Occallatibacter riparius: one gene and its partner. The protein of the gene in region 2 interacts with the protein of the main gene of each other region in a pairwise test. Links are inferred from orthologs where the notes say so. Each region holds a gene or a part of one and is shown on either strand. Other genes may lie near its edges.

What was found.
Region 1: the proteins of gyrA (region 2) and gyrB interact in binary tests that used the Escherichia coli proteins (3 or more experiments, as listed by UniProt). The link is inferred for Occallatibacter riparius from one-to-one orthologs.

What each region holds. Positions count from the first base shown.
Region 1 is NZ_CP093313.1:1,299,440-1,302,865, forward strand. What follows is about bases 251-3,355. They hold gyrB (DNA topoisomerase (ATP-hydrolyzing) subunit B), read left to right. Parts: upstream 251-551; coding sequence 552-3,155; downstream 3,156-3,355. Other genes in these bases: MOP44_RS05135 (DUF5009 domain-containing protein), read left to right, coding at 3,293-3,355. Outside these bases: MOP44_RS05125 (hypothetical protein), read right to left, coding at 25-210; more of MOP44_RS05135, read left to right, coding at 3,356-3,426. UniProt on the Escherichia coli protein: DNA gyrase negatively supercoils closed circular double-stranded DNA in an ATP-dependent manner to maintain chromosomes in an underwound state.
Region 2 is NZ_CP093313.1:2,673,558-2,676,974, forward strand. Bases 84-3,179 are described here. They hold gyrA (DNA gyrase subunit A), read left to right. Parts: upstream 84-386; coding sequence 387-2,972; downstream 2,973-3,179. Other genes in these bases: MOP44_RS10770 (outer membrane protein), read left to right, coding at 84-141; MOP44_RS10780 (acyltransferase family protein), read left to right, coding at 3,055-3,179. Outside these bases: more of MOP44_RS10770, read left to right, coding at 1-83; more of MOP44_RS10780, read left to right, coding at 3,180-3,417. UniProt on the Escherichia coli protein: A type II topoisomerase that negatively supercoils closed circular double-stranded (ds) DNA in an ATP-dependent manner to maintain chromosomes in an underwound state.

The DNA of each region.
Region 1 (3,426 bases), 1.4 Mb from region 2 along the record:
AGTCAAGAAACGTGCCGGCGTCGACTAGCGGACGGTCGGGTCGGGCTTGGTCGGGCAGGTCGGAACCGTCGGCCCGCAAACTGGAATCGGCAATTTCGCTGAGACAGCCTGGCTGCTGGCCATGGCGTGGGTAGTGGAGGAAGAGAGCGTAGCGGCGGCGGCGCCGGCGAGAACGATGGAAAGTCCAAAGATGCGAACAGCCAGTTTCATGATGAGTTACCTCTTGCAGGGATTTCGATTGACAGACTTGTCGTCTGGAGTCACTTCGAATGGTAACCCGAAAGTTGTAGTTAAGCTCATGATTTTGATAACTTTTTTACAGCGAATCAGCTCTGCGCAGGTTACTTAGGTTACCTATATCGCCGATGAATCTCATCCGAAAAGGGATACGGGATGGTTTGGATCCACCCGCTCGAATCAGGGCTCCGCATGCTAAAATACAGGTAGGCAGATTCGCCCAAAAGTCCTCATTTTTTCAAGCGGTTAATCCGAAAACGGCCGGCTGAAAACACCTCGTTCGGAACCGATTCTTCCACGAGGATGCGGAGCGAATGCCCAGATGGATTTCTATGGCGACTGAGCGCATTCCTCTCCCCGACGAACCCACCCCCAACGGCAGCTATACCAGCGAAAACATCAAGGTCCTCGAAGGCCTGGAGGCGGTACGTTTGCGCCCTGCCATGTACATCGGTTCGACCGGTGATATGGGTCTGCACCATCTGGTGTACGAGGTTGTCGACAACTCGGTTGACGAAGCGCTTGCTGGGTTCGCCAAGAAGATCGACGTCATCATCCACGTCGACAACTCAATAACGGTGATCGATGATGGCCGCGGCATCCCTGTAGACATGAAGACGCTGCCCGATGGCACGCAGATGCCTGCCGTGCAGGTGGTGCTGACCAAGCTGCACGCGGGCGGCAAATTCGATTCGTCGACCTACAAGGTCTCGGGCGGCCTGCACGGGGTCGGCGTGAGCTGCGTCAACGCCCTGGCCCAGGAGTTCAACGTAGAAATCTGGCGCGACGGCCATACCTGGGAGATGGACTTCAGCTGCGGCCTGCCGGTAAGCGAGCTGCGGAAGGCAGGCGTCAGCAAGAAGCGCGGAACCAAAGTCCACTTCCTGCCCGATAAGACGATTTTCGCGGCGACCGAGTACAACTACGACACGCTGGCACAGCGTCTGCGCGAGCTCGCCTTCCTCAACAAGGGCCTCGAAATCACCCTGACCGACGAGCGGACGGCCGATCCAAAGACCGGGGAGGCCAAGCGCGCCGAGTTCCGGTACGCGGGCGGTATCGCGGAGTTTGTGAAGCACCTCAACCGCGGCAAGCAGGTTCTGCACGACAAGCCGATCACGATGGAGGCGGAGCGCGACAACATCGCCATCGATATCGCGCTGCAGTACAACGACAGCTACTCCGAGACGGTGTTCAGCTTCGCCAACAACATCAACACCGTGGACGGCGGCACGCATCTTTCAGGGTTCCGCACATCGCTGACACGGACCATCAATGCCATCGGTCAGCAGCTTGGGTTGTTCAAGGACGTGAAGGAGAACCTGAGCGGCGACGACGTGCGCGAAGGCCTGGTGGCGGTCATCAGCGTGAAGCTGTCGCAGCCGCAGTTCGAAGGACAGACCAAGGGCAAGCTCAATTCCGACATCGCCGGAACGGTGCAGGCATTTGTGAACGAGCGCCTGGGCATGTTCCTCGAGCAGAACCCGCCTATTGCCAAGCGCATCATCAACAAGGCCATTGAGGCAGCGCGCGCCCGCGAGGCTGCCCGAAAGGCACGCGACCTGACGCGGCGCAAGGGAGCCATGGAAGGCGGCGGCCTGCCCGGCAAGCTGGCCGACTGTTCGGAACGAAACCCTGACCGCTGCGAACTGTACCTGGTCGAGGGCGAGTCGGCAGGCGGAACGGCCAAGCAGGGACGAGACCGGCGGTTTCAGGCGATTCTGCCACTGAAGGGCAAGATCCTCAACGTGGAGAAGGCCAGGTACGACAAGATGCTGGGCCACGAGGAAATCCGCGCCATGATCACGGCGCTCGGAACGGGTATCGGCAAGGACGACTTCGATCCCGCCAAGCTGCGGTACGGCAAGATCATCCTCATGACCGACGCCGACGTTGACGGCTCGCATATCCGTACGCTGCTGCTGACATTTTTCTTCCGCCACATGACGGAACTGATCAAGCGGGACAACGTGTATATTGCGCAGCCGCCGCTTTACAAGATCAAGAAAGGCAGATTCGAGCAGTACATCAAGGACGATCGCGAGTTCGTAAAGGTGATGGTGAAACGCGCCTCTGAAGGCACCATCATTCGCCACGGCGAGAGCGCGCAGAAGATCGAGGGCGCGGACCGCGTGCGCTTCATGAGCACGCTGGGCGAGTATCTTGCTCTTATCGAGAAGGTTGATAAGCGCATTCGAAACGAGCAGATCGTTGAATTGCTTGCGCGTGCCGAGCTCACGCATCGAGCGGATTTCACCTCTCCGAACAACGGCGACCTGCCGGAGAAGATCGCGTCGCTGCAGGCCGAGTTGAAGAAGAAGGCAGACGAGTTCCAGATCAAAGTGCATGAGCCCGTGCAGGATGAAGAGCACCATACCTGGTCGCTTTGCTTCACTGACACGCAGGGCGCGTCGCGCTGCATTGACTGGACGCTGGCGTCGAGCCCGGAGTTCCGGCAGATGATGTCGAAGTACAACCTGATCAAGGAGTACCTCGAACCGCCGTTCCTCATCGAGTTCGTTCAGAAGGGTGCGGCAGAAGATCATCCGGACGAAGAGGAGCCGGATGCGGAGGGCGCGGCCGCCCCGGGCGCCGCAACGCAGGCAAAAGCTCCCAAGGCTTCGCGCATACCGCGCGATCCAGTAGAGAAACAGACCGCTCGTGAGCTGTTCACCTACATCGTCGACCAAGGTAAGAAGGACTACCAGGTGCAGCGCTACAAGGGTCTGGGCGAAATGACATCGTCGCAACTCTGGGAGACCACCATGGATCCCGAGCGGCGCACGTTGCTCTCCGTCAAGCTTGAGGACATCGCGGAAACCGAAACGATCTTTACCACATTGATGGGTGAAGATGTTGAGGCGCGCCGCAAGTTCATTGAGGACAACGCCCTCGACGTAAAAAACCTGGACATCTAGCTGCTCGGAAAGAAGAAGACGCAGTAATGCAATGCCGGGCGCTGTGTTCCCGTAGAAGGAACATAGTTTCCGGCATTACTGCGTCTCCGTTGACTTTGACCATCGACGCGGTCAATTCCGTGCATTATGGTGTGAACGTGACCGCTACCACCGTTCAAGCCCCTAATGCCGCTTCTGCAGAACGCACTTCGGTTCGCCTCGCCTCCATCGACATCTTTCGCGGCCTGACGATGGCGGTCATGATCTTTGTCAACGAGCTTTCCGGCGTGAA
Region 2 (3,417 bases):
TCCGGCGGCGCCACCTACATGCACGTCTCGAATTTCTACCTCTCCGAGCCCCGTTATGAGGACTTCGGCATCAACGTCTACGGCGCAATCGTGGGCGTTTACATGCGCATTGGCAAGCCCAAAGCAGACCTCATCCGCTAGCCCGATCGCGCCTTCCCAAGCCAGAATCAGAGCACATTTCCGGTCTGCTTTTCCCGGCCCCTCTCCGGCTTGCCCATTGGTCAGCAATATCCGCAGCTAAATGTCAGAAAATAAATGCCTTGCAATCCGGCTTTCGCCTTGCTGAAAGGTGCTTCGAGCCGGTAAAATAGAAGGGCAGCCCGCACCCGGTTCCGGCCTCTCGTTACCGCTTGTTCCTGCCGCCCAGCGGCGGGCTCCCGAAACCTATGGCAGACGATCAGAATCCTCAGCTCCCTCTCGACGGTGGCACTCCCCCCGGCGGCTCCAATCACATCCCTATCAACATCGAGGAGGAGATGCGGCGGTCGTATCTCGACTACTCGATGTCGGTCATCATCGGGCGCGCGCTCCCTGACGCCCGCGACGGACTGAAGCCCGTACATCGCCGCGTGCTTTACACGATGAGCGAGATGGGTTTGGAGCACAACAAGAAGTACACCAAGTGCGCCAAGGTTGTGGGCCAATGCATGGGCGTTTACCACCCGCACGGCGACTCAGCTATCTATGACACGCTGGTGCGACTTGCGCAGCCTTTTTCGCTGCGCTATCCGCTGGTTGACGGTCAGGGCAACTTCGGTTCCGTGGATGGCGACCCACCCGCGGCGATGCGTTACACCGAGTGCCGCATGGAGCGCCTCGCCGGCGAACTGCTCGCCGACATCGAGATGGAGACCGTCGACTTTTCGCCGAACTACGACGAATCCACGTTCGAGCCGACAGTTCTGCCAACGCGTATTCCTAACCTGATCGTGAACGGTTCCAGTGGAATTGCCGTCGGCATGGCGACGAACATTCCGCCGCACAATCTGACCGAGATCATCAACGCCACCATCGACCTGGTGAACGATCCCAAGGCTGGCCTGGATGCAGTGCTCAAGCACGTGCAGGGCCCCGACTTCCCCACCGGCGGATTTGTTTACGGCAAGGGCGGGATTCGCAAGGCGTATGAGACCGGCCGCGGCCGCTTTATGATGCGCGCCAAGGTGGCTACGGAGAACCTGACCAAGGAAAAGCAGGCGATCATCGTCACCGAAATTCCTTACCAGGTCAACAAGTCTCGTCTCATTGAGCGCATTGCCGAGCTTGCAAACGAGAAGATCATTGACGACATCTCCGATGTGCGCGACGAGTCAGACCGCGACGGCATGCGGATTGTGATCGAGCTCAAGCGCGGATCGCAGCCTGAGATTGTGCTGAACCAGCTCTACAAGCACACGCAGATGCAGGAAAGCTTCTCGATGATTTTCCTGGCCGTGTTGCACGGCCAGCCGCGCGAGCTTGGCCTCGACCAGGCAATTCGCGCCTTCATCGATCACCGCGTTGAGGTTGTCCAGCGCCGCACCGTCTACCTGCTACGCAAGGCGCGCGAACGCGAGCATATTCTAGAGGGCTACAAGATCGCTCTCGACAATCTGGACACGGTGATTCGCATCATTCGGGGATCGAGCTCTCGTGCCGAAGCCCGGGAGAATCTGTATGCGTGGGGCAAGGGCAAGGACATCGTCATCAACCTCGACCGCGAGTTGCAGCCGCATGAAGAGCGCGGCCTCTCGCTGCGGCAGGTAGATGCGATTCTCGAACTGCAGCTCTATCGGCTGACGCAGCTTTCCGTCGATGAAATTTTGAACGAGTTGAAGGAGATCCGCGCGAAGATCGCGGAGTACGAATCGATCCTGGCGAGCGAGAAGAAGCTGCGCAAGGTGATCGTGAAGGAACTCGAGCAGGTGCGCGACAAGTACGGCGACGAGCGCCGCACGCAGATTGTCGACGAGTCCGCCGAGCTTCAGCTTGAGGACCTCATCGCCGACGAACAGGTTGCGGTCACGGTGAGCCACCAGGGGTATCTCAAGCGCACACCCATCAGCGTCTATCGCCAGCAGCGTCGCGGCGGAACGGGCCGCATGGGCATGAAGACCCGTGAGGAGGACTTCGTTGCCCAACTCATCATCGACTCCACGCACGCGTATTTGCTGTGCTTCACGAACTCCGGGCGGGTCTACTGGCTCAAGGTTTATGAGATTCCCGACGTGGGCGCAGCGGGCAAGGGCAAGAGCATGCAGAGCTTGCTCAACCTGCAGCCCGGCGAAAACGTCCGCGCCATCCTGCCAGTCCGCGACCTTGAAGAGGAAGGCAAGTTCGTCTTCTTCGCGACGCGGAACGGCACGGTAAAGAAGACTCCGCTCAAGGATTTTTCCAACGTGATGGCGAAGGGCATCATCGCGATTGGGATCGACAAGGAAGACGAACTGGTGGCCGCACGCATTACCGACGGCTCGCAGATTGTCTTCCTCGCCACGCGCCTTGGCATGGGCATTCGCTTCGATGAGTGCGATGTGCGCTCCATGGGCCGTCCGGCTTACGGTGTGCGCGGCGTTGACCTCGCCAAGAACGATTACGTGGTGGGCGTGGCTATCACGCCCAAGGAGCACGAGCCCGGCGCTTATCGCATTCTTGTCGTCAGCGAAAACGGCTTCGGCAAGCGCACGGACGTGGAGGAATATCGCCTGCAATCGCGCGGCGGCAAGGGCGTGAAGAACATGGCGGTGACGGATCGGATCGGCAAGGTAACGACGATTCAGCTTGTCGACGATTCGAGCGAACTGATGGTGATCAGCCAGTTCGGAAAGATCATCCGCGTCGATACGAAGACGATTCGCAACGCCGGCCGCGCTACTCAGGGCGTCCGCCTGCTTAACCTCGATACGGATGACAAGATCGCTGCAGCAGTGGTCATTCCGCCGGAGGAAGCCGCCAAGGATAACGGCGACGAGCAGGGTACGTTGATTCAGTAACGCTAAACGCTAAGTCCCAAGTCTCGATGGCCGAGACTTGGGCTTTCGTTCTTATTTGCGCGTGACTCGACCTCACCGGACAATGACCATTCAATCTGACCAAGCCAGTAAAGCCCAGAAATCCGGGAGCGCCTACTACCGCCCGGAACTTGATGCCCTCCGCTTCTTCGCCTTCCTCTGCGTGTTCAGCTTTCATCGCATGGACTATGTGCCCACCGATCCGGTGCGCGATCGCTGGCTTTATCTGATCGGAAATGTGGGTCCGTTCGGTGTTCCCGTATTCTTCCTGCTCAGCGCTTTCCTCATCACGGAGCTGTTGTTGCGCGAGCGAGATAAGACGGGGCGCGTTCACATCAAGGCGTTTTATCTACGGCGCATCCTGCGCATCTGGCCGCTTTATTTCGTCGCGTTTTTCGGACTGGCGCTGCTGAATCACTTCGTGCCG